2 regions of the Streptomyces sp. NPDC090088 genome follow, and region 1 is predicted to be linked to the other one. Evidence: riboswitches for the same ligand, from Rfam matches in the RefSeq annotation. Region 1 holds a riboswitch; the other holds the start of a gene.
The links. Region 1 has a riboswitch for glycine ahead of gcvP (aminomethyl-transferring glycine dehydrogenase). Riboswitches for the same ligand answer to the same signal wherever they lie in the genome.

Region 1 (7,238 bases):
CTACCTCGCCCTCCAGAACGACCCCGAGGCGGCCATCGCCCTCAGCCTGGTCCTGCTGACCGTGTCGATCGCGGTCCTCGCGGGGTTGCGGGACCGATGGATGACGGCATCATGAGCACGATCCGCCGGACGACGGCACCCTCGACGACCTCCCGCTGGACATCCACCCGATGACACCCCCCGAGTCCGAAGCCCCCGACGGCGCACGCCCTTCCCGCGCACTACCCGCGGCCGCCGACGGCGCGCAGCCTCCACAGGGGCCACCCGCACCCGCCCCTGATACCCGCACGGGCGGTGCGGGTGGGAACCCCGACCCGGCCGAAGGCCGGGTACCCCCCACACACCCGCACCCGCACCCGCACGCACACCCCACCGGCCTGCACGCCCACCTCGTCGTCACCCGCCCCGCCTTCCACCTCGACATCACCCTCACCGCCGCCCCCGGCGAGGTCGTCGCCCTCCTCGGCCCCAACGGCGCCGGCAAGACCACCGCCCTGCGCGCCCTGGCCGGCCTCACCCACCTCACCGCCGGCCATCTCCACCTCGACGGCACGGAACTGGACCGCACACCCCCCGAATCCCGCCCGGTGGGCGTCGTCTTCCAGGACTACCTCCTCTTCCCCCACCTCACGGCCCTCGACAACGTCGCCTTCGGCCCCCGCTGCCACGGCGCGACGAAGGCCGAGTCCCGCGCGCAGGCGGCCACCTGGCTGGACCGCATGGGCCTCACCGAGCACGCCGGCGTCAAACCCCGCCGCCTCTCCGGCGGCCAGGCCCAGCGCGTCGCCCTGGCCCGCGCCCTGGCCACCCGCCCCCGGCTCCTCCTCCTGGACGAGCCCCTCGCGGCCCTCGACGCCCGCACCCGCCTGGACGTACGGTCCCAACTCCGCCGCCATCTGGCCGAGTTCGAGGCCGTGGCCGTCCTGGTCACGCACGACCCGCTGGACGCCATGGTGCTGGCCGACCGGCTGATCGTCATTGAGGAGGGCCGGGTCGTCCAGGAAGGCACCCCCGCCGACATCGCCCGCCACCCGCGCACCGACTACATCGCCCACCTGGTCGGCCTGAACCTCTACCGGGGCCGGGCCGAGGGCCACACGGTCAAGCTGGAAACGGGCCCCGCGATCACCACCACCGAAGACCTCTCCGGTGAGGTCTTCGTCGCGTTCCCGCCGAGCGCCGTCACCCTCTTCCGGGACCGCCCGACCGGCGCCAGCGCCCGCAACCTCTGGCGCTGCGAGGTCGCGGGGCTGGAGACCCACGGCGACCAGATCCGCGCCGACCTGACCGGCGAGCTTCCGCTCGCCGCCGACCTCACCACGGTCGCCGCAGCCGACCTGGACCTGCATCCGGGCGCCCCGGTCTGGGCGACGGTGAAGGCGACCCAGACGCACGCGTACCCGGCGTAGACACACGGGAGGCCCCGCCGAAGCGGGGCCTCTGCCGTACGTGGCGCGTCAGTCCTCGTACGCGTCCAGCGGCGGGCAGGAGCAGACCAGGTTCCGGTCACCGAAGGCCTGGTCGATCCGGCGCACCGGCGGCCAGTACTTGTCGGCGACGGACACCCCGCCCGGGAAGACGGCCTCCTCACGGGTGTACTCGTGCTTCCACTCCCCGCCCAGCGCGGCCGCGGTGTGCGGCGCGCCCCGCAGCGGGTTGTCGTCGGCGGCCCACTGCCCCGCCCCGACCTTGTCGATCTCCGCGCGGATCGCGATCATCGCCTCGCAGAACCGGTCCAGCTCGCCGAGGTCCTCGGACTCGGTCGGCTCGATCATCAGCGTGCCGGCCACCGGGAAGGACATCGTCGGCGCGTGGAAGCCGTAGTCGATGAGGCGCTTGGCGACGTCGTCGACGCTCACCCCGGTCGCCTTGGTCAGCGGCCGCAGATCGATGATGCACTCGTGCGCGACCAGCCCGCCGGGCCCGGTGTAGAGCACGGGGAAGTGCGGCTCCAGCCGCTTGGCGACGTAGTTGGCGCTGAGCACGGCCACCTGCGTGGCCCGCTTCAGTCCCTCACCGCCCATGAGCCGGACGTAGGCCCAGGAGATCGGCAGGATCCCGGCGGAGCCCCACGGCGCGGCCGAGATGGGCCCGACGCCCGTCTCCGGCCCGGCGGCGGGCTGCAGCGGGTGGTTCGGCAGGTACGGCGCCAGGTGCGCGCGCACCGCGACCGGACCGACGCCCGGACCGCCGCCGCCGTGCGGGATGCAGAAGGTCTTGTGCAGGTTGAGGTGCGAGACGTCCCCGCCGAAGTACCCCGGCTTGGCCAGTCCGACCAGCGCGTTGAGGTTGGCGCCGTCGACGTACACCTGGCCGCCGGCCTCGTGCACCTGGCCGCAGATGTCCGCGACATGCTCCTCGAACACCCCGTGGGTGGACGGGTAGGTGATCATCAGCACCGCCAGCTCGTCCCGGTGCTGCTCGATCTTCGCCCGCAGGTCCTCGACGTCGATCTCGCCGTCCTCGGCGGTCTTCACGACGACGACCTTCATGCCCGCCATCACCGCACTGGCGGCGTTGGTGCCATGGGCGGACGACGGAATCAGACACACGGTCCGCTGCGCGTCGCCGTTGGCGCGGTGGTACGCGCGTACGGCGAGCAGTCCGGCCAGCTCGCCCTGCGACCCGGCGTTGGGCTGCAGGGACACCCTGTCGTACCCGGTGACCTCGGCGAGCCGCTCCTCCAGCTCACGGATGAGCGTCAGATAGCCCTCGGCCTGCTCGGCGGGCGCGAAGGGGTGCAGCTGACCGAACTCGGGCCAGGTGACCGGCTCCATCTCGGTGGTCGCGTTGAGCTTCATGGTGCAGGAGCCGAGCGGGATCATGCCCCGGTCCAGGGCGTAGTCCCGGTCGGCGAGCCGGCGCAGGTAGCGCAGCATCGCGGTCTCGGAGCGGTGCTGCTGGAAGACGGGGTGGGTGAGGTAGCCGTCGGTGCGCAGCAGCGCCTCCGGCAGCGTGTCCTCGGCGGCCGCGTCCAGCGCCTCGACGTCGCCGGCGACCCCGAACGCCGTCCACACGGCACCCAGCTGGGCGCGGGTGGTGGTCTCGTCGCAGGCCATGGAGACCTGGTCGGCGTCGACGAGCCGCAGGTTGACGCCGCCCGCGCGGGCGGCGGCGACGATCTCGGCGGCCTTGCCGGGCACGCGCGCGGTGAGGGTGTCGAAGTAGGCGCCGTGCACGATCTCGACCCCGCCGGCCTTCAGCCCGGCAGCGAGGATGGTGGCGTACCGGTGGGTCCGCCGCGCGATCGCCCGCAGCCCCTCGGGTCCGTGGTAGACGGCGTACATACCGGCCATCACGGCGAGCAGCACCTGTGCGGTGCAGATGTTGCTGGTGGCCTTCTCCCGGCGGATGTGCTGCTCACGGGTCTGGAGCGCCAGCCGGTACGCCTTGTTCCCGTCCGCGTCCACGGACACGCCCACGAGCCGCCCGGGCAGGCTGCGGGCGAACTTCTCGCGGACCGCCATGTACCCGGCGTGCGGCCCGCCGAAGCCCATCGGCACACCGAACCGCTGGGTCGTGCCGACGGCGATGTCGGCGCCCAGCTCGCCCGGCGAGGTGAGCAGGGTCAGCGCGAGCAGGTCGGCGGCGACGGTGACCAGGGCGCCCAGCCCGTGCGCCTGCTCGACGAGCGCCTTGATGTCGCGTACGGCCCCGGAGGCGCCCGGGTACTGGACGAGCACGCCGTTGATCTCCCGCGCGGCGAGGTCCGCCGGAACGCCGTCGGTGAGGTCGGCGACCACGACCTCCACGCCCGTCGGCTCCGCACGCGTCTGGATCACGGCGATGGTCTGCGGGAGGACGTCCGCGTCGATGACGAAGACGCCCTTCTTGTTCTTGCCCATGCGCAGCGACAGGGCCATGGCCTCGGCGGCTGCGGTGCCCTCGTCGAGCAGCGAGGCACCGGAGGTGGGCAGCCCGGTGAGGTCGGCGACCACGGTCTGGAAGTTCAGCAGCGCTTCCAGGCGGCCCTGCGAGATCTCCGGCTGGTACGGCGTGTAGGCCGTGTACCAGGCGGGGTTCTCCATCACGTTGCGCAGGATGACGGGCGGCGTGAAGGTGCCGTAGTACCCCAGTCCGATCATGGAGCCGAGCACCTGGTTGCGATCGGCCAGCGAGCGCAGCTCGGCCAGTACCTCGGCCTCGGTGCGAGCGCCCGGCAGCTCCAGACGGTCGGCGTTCTTGATCACGTCCGGCACGGCGGCGGCCGTCAGCTCGTCCAGCGAGCCGTACCCGACCTGCGCGAGCATCTTGGCCCGCGCCTCCTGGTCGGGCCCGATGTGACGCTGCTCGAACGGAATCCCCTGTTCGAGTTCGGAGAGCGAAGGGCGGTGGACGGTCATTGCGGAGGCCTCCTGGTCTGAAGCGACCTTCGAGGGGTACCCCGGCGCGGGTACCCCGACGGCCTCCCCCTCTGTCATCTCAACCTGAGAGCTTCACCGGGTGTCCTGCGGACTCCCGGCTTTCACCGTCGGTGAGAGCGAACGTGTCGACATCCGCCCTGCTTTCCAGAGTGACCTCGTCCGTGCGGTACGTGAGCCTGAGAGATTCCGGGGAGGAGTTGCTCCTTCGGCGCCTCCGGAATGTCCGGAGGACTCTCCCGCACGGGGTCAGCAGCCGCTTGCCAGCCTACCAGCGAGGGCAACACCAGGGTCTTCGAGTGGCCGCCTCCTTGAATGTGCTCTTTTGTAGTGCTTACGGATGAGTTGCGACCAAGTGGAGGGCCCGTGGAGACCGACATCGATCCGCGCAACCTGATCGGCCGCAAGGCGTTCGACCGCAACGGCACGAAGATCGGCACGATCGACGAGGTGTACCTCGACGACGCGACGGGCGTGCCGGAGTGGGCGGCCATACGCACCGGCCTGTTCTCCCGGGACGCCTTCGTGCCCCTGGAGCCCAGCGAACTGGTCGAAGGCACCCTCCAGGTCCCCTTCGACCGCGCCCTGATCAAAGACGCCCCCGACTTCGGCGTCGGCCGCCACCTCTCCCCCGAACAGGAACTCCAGCTCTACCACCACTACGGCCTCGACACGACCACCCCACCCCCACCCCACCCCGACCACCACTTCGGCAAACTGGCAGGCACCGAGGACGCCGACGCATAACCCCAAAGCCGGCCCCCAGCCGCCGCCCTTACCCAGCTGCCCCCCAGCCGCCGGCCCACTCCGCTGCCCGCTAGGCCACTCAGCCGCCGCGGGCCACCCAGCTGCGCGCATGCGTGCAGCGCTGCCGCCGGCTTCCCCGCTGCGGGCATGCGTGCCGCTAGGGGCGGCACGGGTGGGCGCAGCGGCACCCCGCGAGCGCGGGCGAGCGAAACCCCGGCCCCAGCCCCACCCCGGTCACGCCCCAACCCCCTCCACGGGAACCCCCTCCCCTCCCGCCACCAACGGCAACGGCTCCGCAGGCTCCAGCGCGGGATCGTCGACCCGAAACGTCCGCACCCTCCCCGGCCCCACCGACGCCGGCGTCTCGAACCGCACCGTCACCCGCCCCAGCCCGCTCCCCTGCACCCACCCGTGCCCGTACTCGGCATGCCGCACATCGTGCCCCGCGGGCCACCGCCGCTCGGCCGCCGCCTCCTGCTCGGCGACCGGCTCCGCGACGTCCTCCTCCAGCACCGGCTCCCCCGCCTCCCCGGCCGCCGCCTGCGCGAACAGGTCCTCCTGCGTGTAGTCGGCCAGCCCCGACACCCCCACCCCCAGCAACCGCACACCCCCCGTCGTGTCCACCGAGTCCAGCAGCCGGGCGGCCGCCTCCCGCACCACCGCCGGATCGTCGGTGGGCCCCCGGAGCGTCTCGGACCGGGTCAGCGTCGAGAAGTCGTACCGCCGCACCTTCAGCACGATCGTCCGCCCGGACAGCCCGGCCCCCCGCAGCCGCCGCACGCACCGGTCGGCCAGCCGCTGCACCTCAAGACCCACCCGCACCCGGTCATGGATGTCCACGTCGTACGTGTCCTCGACCGACACCGACTTGGTCTCCCGCTCGGCCACCACCGGCCGCTCGTCGTGCGCGAGCGCCATCGCGTACAGCGCGTGCCCGTGGGCCCTGCCCAGCAGCCGTACCAGCTCGTCCTCCCCCGCCTCGGCGATCTCCTCGACCGTGGTGATCCCGGCCCGCCGCAGATGGTCCCCCGTCGCCGGCCCCACCCCCGGCAGGGTCCTTACCGGCATCGGCCCCAGCATGGCCCGCTCGGTGCCGGGCTCGATCAGCACCAGACCGTCCGGCTTGGCCTGCTCGGAGGCGATCTTCGCGAGCATCTTGGACGCGGCGAGCCCGACGGACCCGGAGAGCCCCGTGACGGCGCGTATGTCCGCGCGCAGCCTCTCCCCCGCCAGGCGTGCCGACGCCGCGTCCGAGGCCGCCTCACCGGCCTCCAGGTCCACGAACGCCTCGTCCAGGCTCAAGGGCTCCACCAGCGGCGACAGCTCGCGCAGCAGTCCCATCACCTGCTCGCTGATCGACCGGTAGAGGGCGAAGCGCGGCACCAGATACGCGGCGTTCGGCGTCAGCCGCCGCGCCTGGGCCATGGGCATCGCGGAGTGCACCCCGAAGACCCGGGCCTCGTACGACGCGGTGGCCACCACGCCACGTGGTCCGAGCCCGCCCACGACCACGGCCTTCCCGCGCAGGCTCGGCTTGGACGCCTGCTCCACCGAGGCGAAGAAGGCATCCATGTCGAGATGCAGGATCGTGGGCGCGTTTCTCACATCTCCGATGCTGCACCACGCCACTGACAATGCCCCGGCACGGACCCGTGCCGGGGCATCACAAGGGACTCAGAGGGCTCGGAGGGCTCAAGGGCCTTCGGGCCAGGCTTTCAGACCGCCCGGTTGCGCCGCCGGGCCAGCTCGTCCGCGGGGTTGTGCCCGACGAGCGTCTCGCCGGTGTCGACGCGCTCGCCGTGCAGCTGGGAGAGAGCGCTCTCCACGTCCCGCCACACCACGCCGACCGCGATCCCGAAGATGCCCTGACCGCCCTGGAGCAGGGCGTGCACCTCGTCCGGGGAGGTGCACTCGTAGACCGTGGCGCCGTCGCTCATGAGGGTCATGCGCTCCAGGTCGCGGAAACCGCGTTCCCGAAGGTGCTGGACCGCGGTGCGGATGTTCTGGAGCGACACCCCGGTGTCCAGGAAGCGCTTGACGATCTTCAGGACGACGACGTCCCGGAAGCTGTACAGACGCTGCGTGCCCGACCCGTAGGCGGGCCGCACACTGGGCTCGACCAGGCCGGTG
Region 2 (7,238 bases), on a different contig from region 1:
CCTGCAACGAGCAGAGTGGCGGAGCCGATGGCCGCGATCGCGGCCAGCGCTGACCTTCGCATGATGGGCGGGTTCCCCTCCATTGTCGGAAACTTTTCGGGCTCTCGATGGCGGCAGGCGTCAGCGGCTGCGCGGGTCGAGAGCGTCGCGGAGACCGTCACCGAGCAGGTTGAACGCCAGCACGGTCACGAAGATTGCGAGGCCGGGCACGATCATGTACTCGGGATCGACCTGGTAGTACGTCACCGCTTCGCGGAGCATGCCGCCCCAGGACGCCTGAGGCGGCTGGATGCCGACGCCGAGGAAGCTGAGGGACGCCTCGAAGAGGATGTTGGTCGGGATCAGCAGCGTCGAGTAGACGATGATCGGGCCGACCAGGTTGGGCATCAGCTCGCGGAACAGGATGTACGGGCCCTTGGCACCCATGCCGCGGGAGGCGTCGACGAACTCGCGTTCCCGGAGGGCGAGGGTCTGGCCGCGCACGATCCGGCCCAGGTAGGGCCAGTTGAAGAAGCCGATGACGAAGATCAGCACGCTGAGGTGCAGCGGCAGTCCGTTCAGGCCGAACGCCCCGCCCTGCAGGGTGGCGGAGATGGCGATGGCGAACAGCAGGAGGGGGAAGGCGAGGAAGGTGTCCATCAGCCGGCTGATGACGGAGTCCACGCGTCCGCCGTAGTAGCCGGCGACCACACCCAGGATCGCGCCGATGACGTTCGAGAGGATCGTGGCGCCGAAGGCCACCACCAGCGACACCCAGGAGCCCTCAAGGATGCGGGTGGCGATGTCACGGCCGAACTTCGGGTCCACACCCAGGGGGTGATCGAGGCTCATGCCGCCCCAGCCGCCGGTCGGCAGCGAGGTGTTGGCGTCGATCAGGTCCTGGTGGAAGGCGTTGGGGTCGAGGCCGAACAGGGCCTGGATGGGACGGGCCAGGATCGCGACGACGATCAGCAGGATCACGATGACGCCGCCCGCGACGGCCACCTTGTCCTTCTTGAACCGGGACCAGGCGATCTGCCCGAGGGAACGACCCTCGATCTGCCCCTTACCGGCACCCTCCAGCACAGCCTCCGGCTGCGCCTCGGCTGCCGCCCCGGTGGTCTCGATCGGTGCGGTCACGGTGAGCGACCCCTCTCGCCGGTGGTGACCGGCCTACGCCAGCCGCGGATTGCGGCTTTGTCGACTTGCTCGATCATGAGGTTTAAACCAACCTCATGTCTGACTGGCGAGTCTTCAGCGTCGCCGCGATCACCCGCCAGATCTGGCGGAGAAAGTATGCGCAACCGTGATGCAGTCCGGGGGATTCCGTTATCCGAACAGTGGGTAACGCCCCTCGGACGCGGGTCAGTTGGGACAGAGAGGTCAATCCGGGCGGAACGGAACCTTCCATCGCCATCTACGCGCGGAGAAATGTGTTCGTTACGTAAAACTTGTGAACCGTCTCAGCCGCCCCGGACGGAGCGCCCTGTCGGTTCAGTAACCGCCCTGAGCCGGTGGGTAGCCGTACCCGGCCACCGGCGCCGGCGGCAACGCCGCGTGCGCCTCCCGGTCGTAGAACGGGCGTGCCGTCGCCCGCATCCACATCACGACCGGGTCGTACTCGTCGGTCATCGCCACCGTCGACACCGGCAGCCCGTCCGGCACCGCCCCGATCGACTGCTGCATCATCGCGCGCACCGAGTCGACGGCGGGCGGCGAGGTGTCGTACACGTCCAGGCCGATCGCGAGGTACGGCGCCCCGAGCGCCGGCTGCACCCAGGCGCGCCGCAGCGAGCGGACCGCCGGGGTGCGGTGGGCGTTCTGCGACAGGAGCGCGTAGAACTGCGGGACCTCGATGGCCGGTTCCGTCAGCCGCAGCGGCCCCGCGGGCTGGCGGTCCAGGCCGGCCGCGATCCGGCGCAGGTCCAGCCAGGGGATGCCCACGCCGCCGCCCGGGGCGTGCGGGTTGAGCCAGAGGCCGTAGCGGTCGGGGTAGAGCGTGCGGGCCACGTCGACGCCCTCGACCACCTCGTACGAGCGGTTCCAGCCGCTCGCGGAGAGCTCCTGGGCCGAGGTCACGCAGGGGGCGTAGCCGTGGCCGTCGACCTCCATGTTCCCGTACTGGGCGTCCGGGGAGCCGGACTGGCCGTGCCAGAGCAGCATCCAGACCTGGCCGGAGGAGGGCGTGGCGAGGGCGCGGAGGAGTGCCTCGTAGGCGTCGTAGCGCCCGGGGGTCACCTGGCGCAGCATGTGCTCGACGCTGCCGCTGAGGCTCGCGCTCACCTGTCGTACCGCCCCTTCGAAGTTGCCCCGCGTGTAGTGACAAGCTTATGCGCCCAGTAGCTCGGGACCTGTTGTGCGTGGGCGAGTGCGGGCCCGTCGTGGTACTTCGCGCAGTTCCCCGCGCCCCCAAGGGGGCGCTTTCAGTGACCGTATTGATAGAAGGGGCGGACGTTCTCCCGCATCCAGTGGCCTACCGGGTCGTCCGCGACGTCGAGCAGGACGAGGTTCACGGGCCACCGGACCGGCACTCGGCCGAGGGCCCGGCCCAGGGCCTCCAGGGGCAGGGCGCGCAGGTCGCCCTCCCACTGGGAGAGTTCGACGCCGACGAACATGACGGGGTCGGCGGTCTCGACCGCGGCCAGGCACCGGCGGGCCGAGGCGACCACGCCGATCGCCGCGAACTCCGCCGCCGCGGCGGACAGGAAGTCCATCGGGTCGTCCTGCCAGTCCGGCTCGAAGAGGCGGACCCGGCCGCCCGAGGCGGGGCCGTCCAGTTCGGTGCGCCGGGACCGGCACAGCTCGGCGACCGCCTCCGGCGGCAGCGGAAGGCCGACCACTCCCCCGGGGTTCACGGCGACGCCGACCTGCGGCGGCAGGCCGCGCGCGAACTCGACGGCGGGGGCGATGGTGTACGACAGATGCGAGCCGACGACCAGCCGGAACTGCTCCTCGGAGCTGAAGACCGGGACGTACACCTGGCCCTCGATCTCCGTGGTGGGCAGGTCCAGCGCGCCGCTGTGCGGGCCGCCGCCCTCCGGCAACGGGACCCACAGGAAACTGCGGCTCAGTACCTCGATGAGCCGGGCCGCCGCGGCGGGCACGCCGAGGGAGGCCGACAGCACCTCCTCCAGTTCGTTGCCGGGCCAACCGCCGTGCGGGTGGGGGTGTGCCTGTGCCGGGAAGTCCGCGGGAATGTCCGCCGGGAAGTCCATCTCACTACCGCCTGCTGGAAACCACTGCTGAGGCTGGAAAGGCTAGCGGGTGGCGCCGACAAGTCCATCAGTCCGTCCGGCGCGCGAAGGCGATCCGGTGCAGCACGTCCGCCGCGTCCCGGTCGAGCAGCAACGCCGAGCCGACCCCCTCGGGCAGCTTCCCCTTCTCCGCCGCGCGCAGCAGCCGGCCGGCCGCCTGGCGGTGGCGCAGGAAGGCGTACCGGGAGACGCCCCGGCCGCGCTCGCGCTGGCCGTCCAGGGCCAGGCCGGGCGTGACGTCCAGAAGGAGCAGGTGCAGGGTGCCGCCGCGGCGGCGGGCCTCGCGGGCCAGCCAGTCGCGCACCCAGGCCTGGGTGCCGCAGTCGTGCACCACGACGCCCTCACCGGTGCGCAGGGCGCCGCGCAGTCCGGCGTAGTGGGCGAGCCGGACCAGCGGGCGGTAGACGGCGTAGGGCAGGAAGCGGGCCAGGCGGGCGTCCCAGCGGTCGCGGGTGTCCTGGGAGTCGATGCGTATGCCCTGGACGGTGCGGTGCATCAGGGTGGACTTGCCGCTGCCGGGCAGCCCGGTGACCACGACCAGGTCACGGGGGCCGAAGAGCAGGCCGTGCGGGCTGTGGCCGGCGCGGTCGCGCAGGTCGCGGACGACCCGGGCCGGGGTCTCGCCGCATCGCTCGCGGGCCGGGGCCGCCGGCTGGCCGGGCAGGGCGAGCCCTGTCGTCGTCGCGTATGCCGTGGTCCTTGTCACCGTGATCGTCCTCCCCGGGGGTTCAGGAAAGGTTCTCCCCACTTAATGTAAAGAGAAGGTAATGCACGGTCTCTCGCGGTTCCGTTCGCGTCCGGCCACAGCCCCGTTACAAAGCTCTGCCCGGCATGCAATGATGTGGCCGCCAACTGCATACCGGCCGTTTGAATCCGCGCGGGAGAGTCCCCAGCAGTCTTCACTGGGGCGCCGAAGGAGCAAGTCCCTCCCTTGAATCTCTCAGGCCCCGTTACCGCGCGGGCGAGGCACATCTGAAAAGCGGGCCGCCGTGTCGGTGGCCCCACCCAAGGTGCAAGCCGTGATCACGAAGGTGGTCAGGGCGAACCTCTCAGGTTCCGATGACAGATGGGGAGGACAGCCCCGCTGTCATGCCCTGGAACCCCCGGGACCTTTGGGAGACGAACGACCGATGAGCAGTACCGATTCCGCTGGACCGCGCCGTACCGCGCTCGATGCCCTGCACCGCTCGCTGGGCGCGACCATGACCGACTTCGCCGGCTGGGACATGCCCCTGCGCTACGGCTCCGAACGCGACGAGCATGTCGCGGTGCGGACCCGGGCCGGGCTCTTCGACCTCTCCCACATGGGCGAGATCACCGTGACCGGCCCGCAGGCGGCCGGTCTGCTGAACCACGCCCTGGTCGGGAACATCGCCTCGGTCGGCGTGGGCCGGGCCCGCTACACCATGATCTGCCGGGCCGACGGCGGCATCCTGGACGACCTGATCGTCTACCGGCTGGCCGAGAGCGAGTACCTGGTCGTCGCCAACGCCTCCAACGCCCAGGTCGTCCTGGACGCGCTCGTCGAGCGCGCCGCCGGGTTCGACGCCGAAGTACGCGACGACCGCGACGCGTACGCGCTGATCGCCGTCCAGGGCCCGGAGTCCCCCGGGATCCTGAAGGCGCTGACCGACGCCGACCTGGACGGCCTGAAGTACTACGCCGGGCTGCCCGGCACCGTCGCCGGGGTCCCGGCGCTGATCGCCCGCACCGGCTACACCGGCGAGGACGGCTTCGAGCTGTTCGTGAAGCCGGAGCACGCCGTGGCGCTGTGGCAGGCGCTGACCGAGGCCGGCGAGGGCGTCGGCCTGGTGCCCTGCGGGCTGTCCTGCCGGGACACCCTGCGCCTGGAAGCCGGCATGCCGCTGTACGGGCACGAGCTGACCACCGACCTGACCCCCTTCGACGCCGGGCTCGGCCGGGTGGTGAAGTTCGAGAAGGAGGGCGACTTCGTCGGGCGCGAGGCGCTCGCCGCGGCGGCGGCCCGTTCCGAGCAGAACCCGCCGCGCGTCCTCGTCGGTCTCGTCGCCGGGGGCCGCCGGATCCCGCGCGCCGGGTACCAGGTGGTCGCCGGCGGTGAGGTGATCGGCGAGGTCACCTCCGGTGCCCCCTCCCCGACCCTCGGCAAGCCGATCGCCATGGCCTACGTCGACGCGGCGCACGCGGCGCCCGGCACGGCGGGCGTCGGCGTGGACATCCGGGGCAGCCACGAGCCGTACGAGGTCGTGGCCCTGCCCTTCTACAAGCGCCAGAAGTAGCCACCGGGCGTGACCCTGCGCACATCTCCGCTGGTCACGCACGCCTCCAGCAGTCCCCCCTTCACCAGCACTCCCCCGCGTACAGGAGAATTCAGGCCATGAGCAACCCCCAGCAGCTGCGTTACAGCAAGGAGCACGAGTGGCTGTCGGCCGCCGAGGACGGCGTGGCGACGGTCGGCATCACGGAGCACGCGGCCAACGCGCTCGGTGACGTCGTCTTCGTCCAGCTCCCGGCGGTCGGCGACACGGTGACCGCGGGCGAGTCCTGCGGCGAGCTGGAGTCGACCAAGTCGGTCTCCGACCTGTACTCGCCGGTCGACGGCGAGATCACCGCGGTCAACGAGGACGTCGTGGAGGACCCCTCCCTGGTCAACTCGGCCCCCTTCGAGGGCGGCTGGCTGTTCAAGGTGCGCGTCACGGGTGAGCCGGCCGAGCTGCTCTCCGCCGACGAGTACACCGCCTTCACCGCCGGCTGAGGAGTCGTAGAGGTATGTCCGTCCTGAACACGTCCCTGCACGAGCTCGACCCGGAGGTCGCCGCCGCGGTCGACGCCGAGCTGGTGCGCCAGCAGTCCACCCTGGAGATGATCGCCTCGGAGAACTTCGCTCCGGTCGCGGTCATGGAGGCCCAGGGTTCGGTCCTCACCAACAAGTACGCCGAGGGCTACCCGGGCCGCCGCTACTACGGCGGCTGCGAGCACGTCGACGTCACCGAGCAGATCGCCATCGACCGGGTGAAGGAGCTGTTCGGCGCCGAGTACGCCAACGTGCAGCCGCACTCCGGTGCCTCCGCCAACCAGGCGGCCCTGTTCGCGCTGGCCCAGCCCGGCGACACCATCCTGGGCCTGGACCTCGCCCACGGCGGCCACCTGACCCACGGCATGCGGCTGAACTTCTCCGGCAAGCAGTTCGACGTGGTGGCTTACCACGTCGACGACTCCGGACTGGTCGACATGGCCGAGGTGGAGCGGCTCGCCAAGGAGCACCGCCCGAAGGTGATCATCGCGGGCTGGTCGGCGTACCCGCGCCGGCTGGACTTCGCGGAGTTCCGCCGGATCGCCGACGAGGTCGAGGCGTACCTGTGGGTCGACATGGCGCACTTCGCCGGCCTGGTCGCGGCGGGCCTGCACCCGAACCCGGTCCCCTACGCCGACGTCGTCACCTCCACCACCCACAAGACGCTCGGCGGCCCCCGCGGCGGCATCATCCTGGCCCGCCAGGCCTTCGCGAAGAAGCTGAACTCGTCCGTCTTCCCGGGCTTCCAGGGCGGTCCCCTGGAGCACGTGATCGCGGCGAAGGCGGTCTCCTTCAAGGTCGCCGCCTCGGAGGACTTCAAGGAGCGCCAGCGTCGTACGGTGGAGGGTGCGCGCATTCTCGCCGAGCGGCTGACGGCGGCGGACGCCCGCGAGGCCGGGGTGAACGTCCTGTCCGGCGGCACGGACGTGCACCTGATCCTCGTCGACCTGCGCGCGTCCGAGCTGGACGGCCGGCAGGCCGAGGACCGCCTCCACGAGGTCGGCATCACGGTCAACCGCAACGCCGTCCCCGACGACCCGCGGCCGCCGATGGTCACCTCGGGTCTGCGGATCGGCACCCCGGCGCTGGCCACCCGCGGCTTCACGGCCGAGGACTTCGCGGAGGTCGCGGACGTGATCGCCGAGACCCTCAAGCCGTCGTACGACGCGGCGGCCCTGAGGACCCGGGTCGAGGCCCTCACCACGAAGCACCCGCTTTACCCCGGTCTGAAC

Region 2: another riboswitch for glycine. It lies ahead of gcvT (glycine cleavage system aminomethyltransferase GcvT); the one in region 1 lies ahead of gcvP (aminomethyl-transferring glycine dehydrogenase).

The regions. Positions count from the first base shown of each region.
Region 1 covers NZ_JBIVDZ010000011.1:510,834-518,071, forward strand. The annotation lists gene ACIPSJ_RS44595 (ABC transporter permease) at 1-115, shown strand, start outside; gene ACIPSJ_RS44600 (ABC transporter ATP-binding protein) at 171-1,409, shown strand; gene gcvP (aminomethyl-transferring glycine dehydrogenase) at 1,458-4,343, opposite strand; glycine riboswitch at 4,519-4,613, opposite strand; gene ACIPSJ_RS44610 (PRC-barrel domain-containing protein) at 4,728-5,108, shown strand; gene ACIPSJ_RS44615 (DNA polymerase IV) at 5,343-6,713, opposite strand; gene ACIPSJ_RS44620 (MerR family transcriptional regulator) at 6,824-7,238, opposite strand, start outside.
Region 2 covers NZ_JBIVDZ010000002.1:1,257,686-1,264,923, reverse strand. The annotation lists gene ACIPSJ_RS14485 (ABC transporter substrate-binding protein) at 1-83, opposite strand, end outside; gene ACIPSJ_RS14480 (ABC transporter permease) at 121-1,119, opposite strand; gene ACIPSJ_RS14475 (enhanced serine sensitivity protein SseB C-terminal domain-containing protein) at 1,474-2,229, opposite strand; gene ACIPSJ_RS14470 (enhanced serine sensitivity protein SseB) at 2,403-3,194, opposite strand; gene ACIPSJ_RS14465 (AAA family ATPase) at 3,262-3,945, opposite strand; glycine riboswitch at 4,102-4,199, shown strand; gene gcvT (glycine cleavage system aminomethyltransferase GcvT) at 4,364-5,491, shown strand; gene gcvH (glycine cleavage system protein GcvH) at 5,590-5,967, shown strand; gene glyA (serine hydroxymethyltransferase) at 5,982-7,238, shown strand, end outside.